DNA from 2 places in the Nocardiopsis gilva YIM 90087 genome. Region 1 is predicted to be linked to the other one. Evidence: riboswitches for the same ligand, from Rfam matches in the RefSeq annotation. Region 1 holds a riboswitch; the other holds the start of a gene.
The links. Region 1 has a riboswitch for thiamine pyrophosphate ahead of thiD (bifunctional hydroxymethylpyrimidine kinase/phosphomethylpyrimidine kinase). Riboswitches for the same ligand answer to the same signal wherever they lie in the genome.
Positions count from the first base shown of each region.

Region 2: another riboswitch for thiamine pyrophosphate. It lies ahead of CDO52_RS22675 (ECF transporter S component); the one in region 1 lies ahead of thiD (bifunctional hydroxymethylpyrimidine kinase/phosphomethylpyrimidine kinase).

Region 1 covers NZ_CP022753.1:4,756,482-4,763,414, forward strand. Annotated here, with positions in the region: gene CDO52_RS21260 (SGNH/GDSL hydrolase family protein) at 1-630, shown strand, start outside; gene rocD (ornithine--oxo-acid transaminase) at 744-2,021, opposite strand; gene CDO52_RS21270 (DUF368 domain-containing protein) at 2,510-3,484, shown strand; TPP riboswitch at 3,514-3,633, shown strand; gene thiD (bifunctional hydroxymethylpyrimidine kinase/phosphomethylpyrimidine kinase) at 3,622-4,455, shown strand; gene CDO52_RS21280 (alanine/glycine:cation symporter family protein) at 4,594-6,012, opposite strand; gene CDO52_RS21285 (DUF6457 domain-containing protein) at 6,239-6,490, opposite strand; gene CDO52_RS21290 (glycosyltransferase family 4 protein) at 6,717-6,933, shown strand, end outside.
Region 2 covers NZ_CP022753.1:5,096,552-5,103,484, reverse strand. Annotated here, with positions in the region: gene CDO52_RS22685 (alpha-1,4-glucan--maltose-1-phosphate maltosyltransferase) at 1-380, opposite strand, end outside; gene glgP (alpha-glucan family phosphorylase) at 924-3,542, shown strand; TPP riboswitch at 3,722-3,829, shown strand; gene CDO52_RS22675 (ECF transporter S component) at 4,043-4,615, shown strand; gene CDO52_RS22670 (ABC transporter ATP-binding protein) at 4,612-6,150, shown strand; gene CDO52_RS22665 (energy-coupling factor transporter transmembrane component T family protein) at 6,147-6,933, shown strand, end outside.

The sequences.
Region 1 (6,933 bases):
ACCCTGGGCGTCGGCGGCAACGACCTGGGGTTCACGCCGGTGCTGCGCACGTGCATGGTGCGGCTGCCGCTGGTGGAGGCCGACGCCTGCACCGGCCAGGAGAAGGACGTCGAGAAGCGGATGGAGAAGTTCAAGGCGACCTTCGACGACCTGCTCGCCGAGATCCGCGACCGGGCGCCGGACGCGCGCGTCGTCGTGCTCGGGTATCCGCGGCTGTTCCCCGCGAAGCCCCAGGGGATGTACTACACACTGACCGTCGGCGACCAGAAGTGGCTCAACGACACGATCAAGCGGTTCAACCTCCAGCTGGAGAACGCCGTGAACCGGGCCGACGCCGAGATCGCCGACGAGAGCCAGGTCGGCAGCGTGGAGTTCGTCGACATCTACACGGTGTTCAAGGGGCACGAGGTGGACGCCGAGGAGCCGTGGCTCAACGGGGTCCTGATCCGCGACCTGAGCGAGGGCATCAAGGTGGATCGGAGCACCTTCCATCCCACCGCGGCGGGGCAGGCGGCGTTCACCGACCGCGTGGCCGAGCGCATCGCCTCCGGACCCGGCCGCGCGCTGTACGTCACGCGCGACACCCTCGACAACGCCGATCCCGACGTGCTGGTCGCCGAGGTCGAGTAGGACGTACCGGCCTCCGCCCCGTCCCAGGTGCGGACGGACGGGACGGAGGCCGGGCCAAACCGCTGTCCCGGGCCGGTTCCGGCCGCGGGGAAGTGCCGGTCAGGGGCCGCGCGCTAGCCCTTCTCCGCGCGCAGTTCGGCCAGGACCTCACCGAACCGGTCCAGCGCCCAGTTCAGGTCGTCCTCGGTGACGACGAGGGACGGCGAGAGCCGGACCGTCGAGCCGTGCGTGTCCTTGACCAGGACGCCCTTCTTGGCGAGCCGCTCGCACAGCTCCCGCCCGCTGGCCAGGGACTCGTCGACGTCGACCCCCGCCCACAGCCCGATGCTGCGCGCGGCCACCGCGCCGTTGCCGACGAACTCCTTGATCCGGGTGCCCAGCACCTCGCCGAGCCGCTGGGCGTTGTCCAGGTAGGGCCCCTCCCGCAGCATCCGCACGACGGTGCGGCCCATCGCCGCGGCCATCGGGTTTCCGCCGAAGGTGCTGCCGTGCTGGCCCGGCTGGATCACGCCGAGGACGTCCTCGTCGGCGACCATGGCCGAGACGGGGAGGATGCCGCCGCCCAGGGCCTTGCCGAAGAGGTAGGCGTCGGGGATGACGCCGGTGTGCTCGCAGGCCGTCACGGTGCCGGTGCGGCCGAGGGCCGACTGCACCTCGTCGGCGATGAACAGCACCCGGTTGTCGTCGCAGATCTCCCTGATGCGGGGGAGGTAGTCCGGGGGCGGCACGATGACCCCGGCCTCGCCCTGCACGGGCTCGACGATGACCGCGGCCGTGGTCGCGTCGATGGCCGACGCGATCGCGTCGGCGTCGCCGTAGGGGACCACGCGGAAGCCGGGGGTGTAGGGACCGAAGCCGCCGTAGGCGTCGGGGTCCTCGGAGAAGGAGATGATGGTGGTGGTGCGGCCGTGGAAGTTGCCGCCCGCGACGATGATCGTGGCCTGCCCGTCGGGGACGCCCTTGACGTCGTAGGCCCACCGGCGGGCCACCTTGACCGCGGTCTCCACCGCCTCGGCGCCGGTGTTCATGGGCAGCACCTTCTCCTTGCCGACGAGGTCGGCGAGGGCGGTGACCCAGGGGCCGAACTGGTCGTGGTAGAAGGCGCGGCTGGTGAGCGTCACCCGGTCGAGCTGGTGGTGTGCGGCCGCCAGCAGGTCGGGGTTGCTGTGGCCGAAGTTGGTCGCGGAGTATCCGGCGAGACAGTCGAGGTAGCGGCGGCCCTCGACGTCGGTGACCCACGCGCCCTCGCCTTCGGCGATGACAACGGGCAGGGGGTTGTAGTTGTGCGCCGAGTGTGCCTCGGCCAGTCCGATGTGGTCGCTACTCGAAATGACGGGACCGGTGTGATCCCCACCGGCCGTGTATTCGCCCAGACTGCGGGTGTCGCTCATCCAGGTTTCCCTTCGATCGCCGTTGATCGGAACAGCAGTGATCGTTATTCGATTTTCAGATACCCGTTCGGTTAACGCACGAAGCACCGCCTCAGGCGGACTCCAGCAGGAGAACAGATGGTGCCCCCGATGCACAAGAGGCGGCACGTGCCGCTCCCCACCAGCCCCATCCGGGACCCTGGGCATCGCGGAATCGTTCCCTCATCACATTCCTCCCCCGTCTCCGCGGCGCCGCACGCCGCGGACGTCGTGTCGTACCGGGGCGTCCCCTACGCCTCCCGGCTTCCCGACGCGTCGACGCGACTACTACCCATACGATGCCGGTACACACGGGGCCGCGTCACAGCATCGTGTCCGAAACTTCCCCACACAGCGCCGAACCGTCCCCCTCGGCCGCCCCTAGACTGGGGGCGCACCGCCCGCGGCGGCGGTCGCCCAGCTCACTTGCTCCCATTTCCTCCCGCACCCATTCAGACGAAACGCGAGACATGGCGAAGTCAGTCGGTACTCACCTCTTCAACGCGTTCCGCGGCGCCCTCATCGGGACCGCGGAGGTGGTCCCCGGCGTCAGTGGCGGCACCGTCGCACTGATCGTGGGCATCTACGAAAACCTCATCACCTCCGCGGGCCACGCGGTGAACGGAATCCGGCTGGCAGCCGGCGACCTGCCGCGCGGCCGTGGCGGCGCGCGCGCCGCCGAGGAGTTCCGCAAGGCCGACTGGGGCGCCATCATCGCCGTGCTGATCGGCATGGTCCTGGCCGCCCTTGTCGCCGCCAAGTTCCTGGCCCCGCTGGTCGAGCACGAGCAGCAGTACGCCTACGCGGTCTTCTTCGGCCTGATCCTGGCCTCGCTGTGGGTGCCCTACAGCGGCTCCGGGCGCACCTGGAGGCCCGGCGACTACCTGGTGGCACTGGCCGTCGCGGCGGTGACGTTCCTGCTCACCGGCCTGCCCCCGGCCCACGTCGAACCCAACTTCTTCATCGTCGTCGGCGCCGCGGCCATCGCCGTCTGCGCGCTGGTCCTGCCCGGCGTCTCCGGCTCGTTCATCCTGCTCACCTTCGGCCTGTACACGGCCACGATGGACGCGCTGAACGCCCGCGACTTCGGCTACATCGGGACGTTCGCGCTGGGCGCGATCATCGGCCTGGCGTTCTTCGTCAAGCTGCTGCAGTGGCTCATGGAGAGCTACCACCACATCACGCTGGTCGTCCTGACCGGACTGATGGCCGGTTCGCTGCGCGCGCTGTGGCCGTGGCAGGACGAGCACCGCACGCTGCAGGCGCCGCAGGGCGATATTCCGGTCACCGTCGCCCTGGCGGTTCTGGGCTTCGCGGTCGTCGTCGCCGTGCTGCTCTTCGAACGGCGTGTCCAGGCCCGGCGGCAGGGTGCCGCGAACGGGGCCGGTCAGACTCGGGGCCGCCACCGCTCGGCCGACCCGGTCGACTCGGCCGAGCGCGGCTGACGGGCACCCCGACAACTCCATCCAACGTCCATCACGGCGCGGGGTGCCGGGAGACGATCACCCGCTGGTGATCAGCCGTCCCGGCTGAGAGCACACCCGTCGAACCTGATCTAGCTCGTACTAGCGAAGGAACGCCAATGAGCGGCTACAACATCCTGTCCATCGCCGGCAGCGACCCCAGCGGGGGCGCCGGCATCCAGGCCGACCTGAAGACCTTCTCCGCGCTCGGCGGCTACGGGATGACGGTCATCACCGCCCTGACCGCCCAGTCCACGAGCGGTGTCACCGGCGTGCACGCCGTCCCCGCGGAGTTCGTCTCGGCGCAGCTCGACACGCTGCTCACCGACGCGCGGGTGGACGCGGTGAAGATCGGGATGCTGTCCGACACGGGCGTCATCGGCGCGGTCGCCGCGGCCATCGACCACTACGCGCTGCGCAACGTGGTGCTCGACCCGGTGATGGTCGCCAAGAGCGGCGACCGGCTGCTGGCGCCCGAGGCGGTGGCGGGGGTCCGCGACGAGCTCCTCCCGCGCGCCGATCTCATCACGCCCAACATCCCCGAGGCCGCCGAACTCCTCGGCGCGGACGAGGCCGGCAGCATCGAGACGATGGGTGCCCAGGCCGAGCGCCTCCTCGTTCTGGGCGCCCGCCGCGTGCTGCTGAAGGGCGGCCACCTCGGCGGCGCGGACAGCGGCCACAGCACCGACCTCCTGGTCGAACCGGACTGGCCGCCGCGGACCTTCACCGCCGAGCGCGTCCGCACGCACAACACCCACGGCACGGGCTGCACCCTGTCCTCCGCCATCGCCGCCCTCCTCCCCCAGCGCGACGACGTCCCCGCGGCCGTGCGGGACGCCAAGGAGTACCTCACCGAGGCCCTGCGCCACGCCGACGAACTCGACGCGGGCCGCGGCAAGGGCCCGGTCCACCACTTCCACGCGTGGTGGGGCGCTGTCGCGGCCGACCACTAAGGCTTCCCCCACGGCCCTCGCCCGTTTCCCCGTTGATCTCGGGGATATCGACCGAATATCGGCGAGTATTCGGTCGATATCCCCGAGATCAACGAAGGCCCCGCCCCGCGTGGTCTGCGGGGCGGGGCCTGGAACGGGTCACTGCTGGCGGACGTCGGGGACCTTGATGTCCGGGTTCTTCCAGTCGGGGTTGCTGAAGTACCTCTGCGTCTCCTGGACGATGACCGGGGAGAGCAGCAGCAGGCCGATCAGGTTGGGCAGCGCCATCAGGCCGTTGGCGATGTCGCTGGCCACCCAGATGACGTCCAGGGAGGCCACGGCACCGACGTAGATCATGGCGACGAACACCACGCGGTAGACGGGCACGCCCCTGTGGCCGACGAGGAAGTCGATGCAGCGCTCGCCGTAGTAGGACCAGCCGAGGATGGTGGTGAAGGCGAAGACCGCGACGGAGATGGCCACGATGTAGCCGCCCATGGCGCCCAGGCCGGGTGTGATGGCCGACAGGCCGCTCTGCAGCGCCTCGGAGGTCATCTGGGCGCCGTCGCCGGTGCCGTCCTCCTCCCAGACGCCGGTGACGATGATGACCAGGCAGGTCATGGTGACGACGATGAGCGTGTCGATGAACGTCTGGGTCATCGAGACCATCGCCTGGCGCACCGGCTGGTCGGTCTTGGCCGCGGCGGCCGCGATGGCGCCGGTGCCCAGGCCCGACTCGTTGGAGAAGATGCCGCGCGCCACGCCGGCCTGGATCACGACGAACACGGAGGCCGCGCCGCCGCCGGCGGCGGCCTGCCCGGTGAAGGCGTCGGTCAGGACGAGCGCCAGCGCCGCGGGGATGTCGCCGACGTGCACGATCAGCACGGTCAGAGTGATGCCGATGTAGAGCACGATCATGATCGGCACGATCCCGGCGGCCACGCGGCCGATGCTCTTGATACCGCCGAGGATGACCGTGCCCGCGATGATCACCATCGCGACACCGGCCACCCAGGTCGGAACGCCCCAGACGTTGTTGAGCTGCTGCGAGACGGTGTTGGCCTGGGTGCCGTTGCCGATACCGAAGGCCGCGATGGCGCCGAACACGGCGAAGAGGACGCCCAGCGCCAGGCCCAGCCCGCCGGGAAGACCGTGGCGGAGGTAGAACATGGGGCCGCCGCTCTGCTTGCCCACGCTGTCCACCTGCCGGTACTTCACGCCCAGCAGCGCCTCGCTGTACTTGGTGGCCATACCGACGAGGCCGGTCATCCACATCCAGAACAGGGCACCGGGACCGCCCATGCCGATCGCCAGCGCGGCACCGGCGATGTTGCCGACACCCACCGTGGCGGCCAGCGCGGTGCTCAGCGCCTGGTAGTGCGAGATGTCGCCCTGGACGCCCTCGGCCTCCTTGCGGCGGACCAGTGCCAGCCAGAGGGCGTGGAAGAGCTTGTGGAACTGCAGCAGCCGCAGTCGGATCGTCAGGAACAACCCAGTGAGCAGCAGCAACGGGATGAGGACGTACTCACTCCAGATAATGCCGGAGAGGGTGTCCAGCATGTCCGTGAGTTGATCCATGGACGAACTCCCTATGTGTTCGAGCGAGGGGGTAAGGATCCGCCGCCCTCCGCCCGGGTGAGGACGGGGTAGGGCGACGACGGCACGACGCACCGCCGCGATCAACGTGATGCAACGCACTGCCACATTTACCTGGTTTTTTGACCGGTTTCGTCACGTATGCGTCACGTTTCATCCTCGGACTGGTCGCTTCTGCGTTCTGTAACAGGCGTATGACCAGCGGAATTCACGGCGTGTCGGGCGACTCCGGCGCCTGGGCGAGCGCCAGACGGCTGAGCACGGCCGCCGCCTCCACAGGGTCGGCTCCTCGGCCGACGGCGACACCGAGCAGGTAGGTGGTCAGGGGCGCCGCCGGGCGGGCGACCGAGTGCGCGGCGTCCCGGGCGAGGTCCAGGATCCGATCGACGTCGCCCTTGCCGATCTCCTCTCCCAGCTCCAGCTCGGCACTGACGAGCTCTGCCCATTCGACGAGGGTCATGCGGCGCTCCTGATCCGTGGACGCGTGATTGGCGACAGCTCGCGATCCTACGGCCATCCGTGCCGAAACACCTCCACTGACGCGATATCGGTCCGGACCGTCGCCGACCCGCGCTTCGCATACCCGGAGGAAGATCGTCAATCGGGCGCCCACCGCAGGTCCGGAGGGGTTTACGTGCGGTACCTAGCGTGCCGGGTAGGAGCCCCCCGCCGTTGGGAGATACACCGTGCCTGCTGCCGCCTCCGCGCCCGTTCCCCCGCCTCCCGCCGCCTCCCAATCCGCCTCCCCTCTCCGCGTCGCGATCATCAGCGAGTCCTTCCTTCCCCAGGTCAACGGCGTCACCAACTCGGTCTGCCGGGTCGCCGAACACCTCGCCTCCCGGGGCCACCAGGCCCTCATCCTCGCTCCGGGCACCGGCCCCGCCCGCTACGCGGGGTTCCCGG
Region 2 (6,933 bases), 340 kb from region 1:
CGCCGCGCCGCCCGTTCGAGGAGCCGGGCGCCCTCCTCCATCATCAGCTCGACGTCCTGCCCCAGCGGGATCTTGATCTGGGCGTCGTGCCGCCAGGTGGCGAAGGGGTCGTCCCACGCCTCGACGGCGAATCGCCACGCGCCTTCGCGGGACGCACGCACATCGGCCGCGTAGCGGTCGGTTCCCGGCGCCACCTCGCGCATGGGCACGGGCTCCTGGCGCCGTCCCCGAGGGTCGTACAGCACCACAGCCGCGCCGAGGGCGCCGTGCCCCTCCCTGATCACGGTGGCGCTGACGGTGAAGGTCTCACCGGCGACGGCCTTGGCCGCGCCGAGGTCGGGTACGGGAGCGACGTTCAGAATGGGAATGCGTCCGATCACAAGTGCACCAATGCAGAGAGCGAGAGTGTCGCGATTCCGGCGATTGTGGGAAGTTCGTGGCGTTTGTGGCGTGAAAGGCATTTGAGAGCGGGCAGCTCAGCGGACCCGAAAGGCGACATAGGTGGACCCCGGGTGGCGCGGAGCGACGCGCTCTCACTGTCTATCGTCGGCCCGGAATGGCCCGCATCCGATGGTTTGCGGTGCGTATTTTTTGTGATTGTCGTCACACTGGCAATGGTTCTTTGTGGGATGTATCTTCACCCGCTTCACGCAGGAAACAACGACAAAGCGGTCGTGTGTCCCTAGTGGGAGCAATCGTCACATTGGCTTCGCGGGTGGCCATAATCGGTTAAATGGGTGTGTCGCGTGTGCGGGGTGATCATGGAGTGGCGAGCCAGAAGAGTGGTCTGTCCCGGATATTCCGGTTTGCGACATACGGGGAAAAGCGCCGCAGAAACCTGGAAGTTAAGATTTTGACGTGTTCGTTGAATAAAGGCCTAAGGGGGTCGCGTAACCGCGCCGAATTGACTAGCCTCACGCTCCGTGAAGGCGATTCGCAGATTTACCGTCCGTACCGTCCTCCCCGACGAACTCGCCCCGCTGGGCCGACTCGCCGCGAACCTCCGCTGGGCCTGGCACCCGGCGACCCGCGAGGTCTTCGCCGCGATCGATCCCGAGGTGTGGGAGAGCGTCGGCCAGGATCCGTTCCGCATGCTCGGCGAGGTCGGTGGGGAGCGGTTCGCCGCGCTCGCCCGCGATGAGGAGTTCCGCGCCCGTCTGCGCGAGGCCGCCGCCGACCTCGACACCTACCTCACCGGACCACGTTGGTATCAGGGCCTGTCCCAGCCGCCCTCGGGCATCGCCTACTTCTCGGCCGAATACGGCCTGACCGCCGCCCTGCCCCAGTACTCCGGCGGACTGGGCATCCTCGCCGGCGACCACCTCAAGAGCGCCAGCGACCTGGGCCTACCGCTCATCGGCGTCGGTCTGCTCTACCGGCACGGCTACTTCACCCAGACCCTCTCGCCCGAGGGCTGGCAGCTGGAGGGCTACCCGGAGATCGACCCGCGCGGACTGCCCATGAGCCGCCTGTCCGACGCCGCGGGGGAACCCGTGTGCATCGGCGTCGACATGGCGGACGGCCGCCGCATCACCGCGCACGTGTGGGTGGTCCGCGTCGGACGCGTCCCGCTGCTGCTCCTGGACGCGTGCCACGAGGGCAACGACCCGGAGCTGCGCGGCATCACCGACCGCCTCTACGGGGGCGGGAGCGAGCACCGGCTGCGCCAGGAGCTGCTGCTCGGCATCGGCGGGGTCCGGGCGGTCCGCGTCTACTGCGAGCAGACCGGCGACCCCCGCCCCGAGGTCTTCCACATGAACGAGGGGCACGCCGGGTTCCTCGGCCTGGAACGCGTCCGCGAGTACATCGACGAGGCCGGACTGACCTTCGACGAGGCGGCCGAGGCCACCCGTGCGGGCACGGTCTTCACCACCCATACGCCGGTGTCCGCCGGGATCGACCGCCTGCCGCGCGACCTCGTCGAGCGGCACTTCACCGCCGACGTCTCCGCGACACCGGGTGTCCCGCGCGACCGCGTCATGGAGCTCGGCACAGAGGACTACGCGGGCGGTGACCCCGCGGTGTTCAACATGGCCGTGATGGGCATGCGGCTGGCGCAGCGCGTCAACGGCGTCAGCGAACTGCACGGGGCCGTCGCCCGGGACATGTTCCAGGGGCTGTGGTCGGGCTTCGACGCCGCCGAGGTGCCCATCACCTCCATCACCAACGGCGTGCACGCGCGCACCTGGGTGGCGGATGAGGCCCAGCGGATGGCGGGGCGCATGGTGCAGGACTCCGCCGAGTTCACCCACTCCGAAGGGTGGCGCAAGATTACCGACGCCGACGAGGCGGATCTGTGGGAGATGCGCCGCACGCTGCGCTCCCGCCTGGTCGCCGACACGCGGGAGCGGCTGCGCGCCTCCTGGCGGCAGCGGGGGGCCAGTTCGGCCGAGCTGGGCTGGATCGACGACGTCCTCGACCCCGACATCCTGACCATCGGATTCGCCCGCCGGGTGCCCTCCTACAAGCGGCTCACCCTCATGCTGCGCGATCGCGACCGGCTCAAGTCGATGCTGCTCGACCCGGATCGCCCGGTGCAGATCGTCATCGCGGGCAAGGCCCACCCGGCCGACGAGGGCGGCAAGCGCCTCATCCAGGAGATCGTGCGCTTCACCGACGACCCGCGGGTGCGCCACCGCATCGTCTTCCTGCCCGACTACGACATGGCACTGGCGCGCTCCCTGGTCCAGGGCTGCGACGTGTGGCTGAACAACCCGCTGCGCCCACTGGAGGCCTGCGGCACCTCGGGCATGAAGGCCGCGCTCAACGGCGGGCTCAACCTGTCCGTCCGCGACGGCTGGTGGGCGGAGTGGTTCGACGGCTCCAACGGGTGGGCCATCCCCACGGCCGACGGCGTGCGCGACCCCGACCGCCGTGACGAGCTGGAGGCGGCGGCCCTGTACGACCTGATCGAGGGCGAGGTCGCGCCGCAGTTCTACGACCGCGATGAGGAGGGCCTGCCCAACCGCTGGCTGGAGATGGTCAAGCACACCCTCGTCTCGCTCGGCCCCAAGGTGCTGGCCACGCGCATGGTGCAGGAGTACGTCACCCGCCTCTACCAGGGGGCGGCCGACTCCTCCCGCCGGTTGGCGGGCGAGGACATGAACGGTGCGCGCGAACTCGCCGAGTGGAAGCGCCGGGTTCGCAAGGCCTGGCCGGGGGTGCGCATCGAACACGTGGAGGTGGTGGGAATGGAAGACCCACCCCAGGTCGGCGGCGAGATGCAGGTGCACACCACCCTCGGGCTGGCCGGACTGGCGCCCGAGGACATCCAGGTGGAGGTCGCCATCGGCCGGGTCACCGGCGACGAGCGGCTGGTGGAACCGGTCGTGGCCGACCTGGAGGTGGTCGGCGAGCCCGATGGGAGCGAGGGGCCGCTGGTGCGCTACGCGGGCTCCGTCCCCCTCCGGCGCGCCGGAACGTGCGGCTACACCGTGCGCGTCCTGCCCGCCCACCCCATGCTGGCCGACCCCGCCGAGATGGGCCTGGTCGTGGTCCCGCAGCCGCCCGAGACCATGGACGACGGAATGGTGCTGCGGTAGCGGTCGCGGCGTAGGCGGTACCTCGTGTGTCGGGCCGGTCGGTCATCTGTGATCCGACCGGCCCTGCGGCGTTGTCAAGGGCTCCCTGTCGACAATCTCGCGCCTCAGCGGTTGGAGAATCCCACGTTGCCTATCTCCACGCGGAGTCACCCATAATGGAATGAACTGCCAGAACGGCAGGGAACCGACAGGGGAGCGCTTCGGCGCTGAGAGTGCGGGATGGAACCGCAGACCCTTACACACCTGATCCGGGTCATGCCGGCGAAGGAAGTCGTAGGATCCGTCGGCCGTGGAATCGGTCGGCGCGCGGATGCGCGCCTCGATCCCGGCCCTCTTGGCACTTCGCGCCCTCTCGTGTGCTGACACGAAGGGACAGGAACACCGCCGTGGGAACCTCATCCACGCCTGGAGCAACCTCCACGACCAAATCCACCGGAACCGGTGTGCTGAACGCAGTCGCCACCCGCGCCGCCGCTCTGCGGCGGCGCATCGCCGAGTTCATGGGCGTTTCCGGTGTCCGCTGGCGCACCGTCGACATCGTCGTCGCCGCCGTCCTGGGCGTCGCCATCGGCGTCATCTTCTGGGTCTGGGGGATGCTGTGGGCATCCACCACCCCCCTCTTCCTCTTCTTCCCGCCCGCGCAGGCGGTGATCTACGGCGTGTGGCTGCTGCCCGGCGTGCTGGGGATGCTCATCATCCGCAAGCCCGGCGCCGGTGTGCTCACCTCGGTCGCGGCGGCGACGGTCTCGATGCTGCTCGGTACCGAATGGGGACTGATGGTCCTGCTCGCGGGGCTGCTGCAGGGACTGCTGCCCGAGGTGGTCTTCACGCTCGGCCGTTTCCGCCGCTGGGGGATGGGGATCTCCGTGCTCGCCGGTGCCGCCGCCGGGCTCGCGCCGACCGTCATGGACCTCGCCCTCTACTACGCCGCCTGGCCGGTCACCTTCATGGCCGCCTACGGGGTCATCGTGGTGCTCAGCGCCGCCGTCATCGCCGGTGTCGGCGGTCGCCTGCTGACCACGGCGCTGGCCCGCGCTGGCGCCCTCACCCCCTTCCCCTCGGCACGCGGATGAGCGGGGGCGGGGCCGCGGTTCGGCTCTCCGGATGGGGGTGGCGGCACGGTGCCCGCGACGCGTGGGCGCTGCGCGGCGTCGACCTGACGATCGAGCCGGGGGAGCGGGTCCTGCTCCTCGGGGCCTCCGGGGCGGGCAAGAGCACCCTGCTGCACGCCCTCGCCGGACTCACCGGCCCCGACGCCGCCATCTCCGGGGAGCAGGAGGGGACGCTCCTCGTCGACGGCGAGCACGCCGACCGCCGCCGCGGCGACATCGGCCTGGTCAGCCAGGACCCGGAGACCCAACTCGTGATGGCGCGGAGCGGCGACGACGTCGCCTTCGGTCTGGAGAACCGCGCCGTCGCGCGCGCGGACATCTGGCCGCGCGTGCACGCCGCGCTGGACCAGGTGGGGTTCCCCTATGGCATGGCGCGGTCGACCGCCGCGCTGTCCGGCGGCGAGAAGCAGCGGCTGGTCATCGCCGGGACGCTGGCGATGAACCCGCGCCTCCTGCTGCTCGATGAGCCCACCGCCAACCTCGACCCGGCCGGGGCGCGCCTCGTCCGCGAGGTGGTGGCGGACCTGGTCGCCACCACCGAGGCGACGCTGGTGCTGGTCGAGCACCGGGTGGCCGACGTGGTCGGACTGGTGGACCGTGTCGTCGTCCTCGAACCGGGCGGCGGCGTCATCGCGGACGGCGCGCCGGGCACTGTCTTCGCCACCCACGGCGCCCATCTCGCCGAGCAGGGCGTGTGGGTGCCCGGTCACGAACCCCGAGCCGAGCAACGGCCCGTCGCATGTTCGTCGCCCGCGTCGCCGCTCATCGAGGCGGTCGATCTCGTCGCCCGCACACCCGAAGCGCTCGGGCCGGGCACCGGCCCGCCCGCGACGATCCTCGACGGGGCGGCCGCTGCGGTCACCTCCGCGTCGGCCACCGCTCTGACCGGACCCAACGGGTCGGGCAAGTCCACTCTGCTGATGCTGCTGGCCGGGCTCACCGCGCCGCATGGTGGCGCGGTCGAGCCGCGCGGCGCCCTGGCAGCCATCGACGAGCGCCCGCTGATCCGCTGGCCCGCCCGCAGGCTCGCCCGTCACCTGGGCACGGTCTTCCAGCACGCCGAGGACCAGTTCGTCACCGGCACCGTCCGCGACGAGCTCGCCTTCGCCCCGCGGCGCACCGGGCTGAGCGAGCGCGAGGCGGCGGCGTGGGTGGAGGAACTGCTGGAGCGGCTGCGCCTGACCGGTCTCGCCGACGTCCACCCCAACACGCTCTCCGGTGGCGAGAAGCGCCGACTCTCGGTCGCGACGGCCCTCAGCTCCGGACCGGCCCACGCGCCCGACGTGCTGCTGCTGGACGAGCCGACCTTCGGCCAGGACACCCGAACCTGGTCCGAGCTGGTGACCCTGCTCGCCGACCTCCGGAGCGAGGGGCGGGCGATCGTCATGGCCACGCACGACACCCTGCTGCTCGACCGGTTCACCGACATTGAACTGCGCGTGGGCGACGGCCGCGTCACCCCGGCCCCATCGGCCGAACGGGAGGCCACACGATGACCACACACCCGACCGAACCGCACGCTCCCCACACGCGAGCCACCAGCTCGCCACCGTCGGTCGCTCCCCACGAGCCCACGGCCCTGCCGCGTGACGAGCCCGCACCCCCTCCCGCCGGCGAGCGCGCGGCCCGTCCCGCCGCACGGGCGTGGCTGCGCCGCGCGAACCCGGCCGCGAAGGTGGTGGCCGCACTGATGGTGACCGCGGCGCTGATCCCGACGGTCGATCCGGTCACCCCGGGCGTCGTGCTGGCCGCCATCGCGCTCCTCCTCCCCTTCGCGGGGATCCCCCGGCGTACCGCCGTCACCCTCGGCGGCCCGCTGCTCCTGGCCGCATTCTCGGTCGGGGTGGTCAACCTGGTCTTCGGCGAGGACGGCCCGCTCACCGCGTTCGGGCTGGCCGTGCGCCTGCTGGCCATCGCCCTGCCCGGGGTGCTGGTGGCGGCGACCAGTGAGCCCACCGAGCTGACCGACGCGCTGGTGCAACGGCTCAAGGTCCCCGAACGCCCGGCGATGGGCGTGCTGGCGGCGCTGCGGCTGATTCCCCTGCTCGCCGACCAGTGGCGCACGCTCACCCTGGCCCGCCGCGCCCGCGGACTGGAAGCGGGACGCAACCCGTTGACCGCGGCCACGATCTTCACCGGCAAGGCCTTCGCCCTCCTGGTGCGCTCCATCCGCACCGGCACCCTGCTCGCCACCGCCATGGACGCCCGCGCCTTCGGCACCGGACCACGCACCCGCGCCCGCGAGAGTGTCTGGCGCCGCTCCGACACCTGGCTCCTCG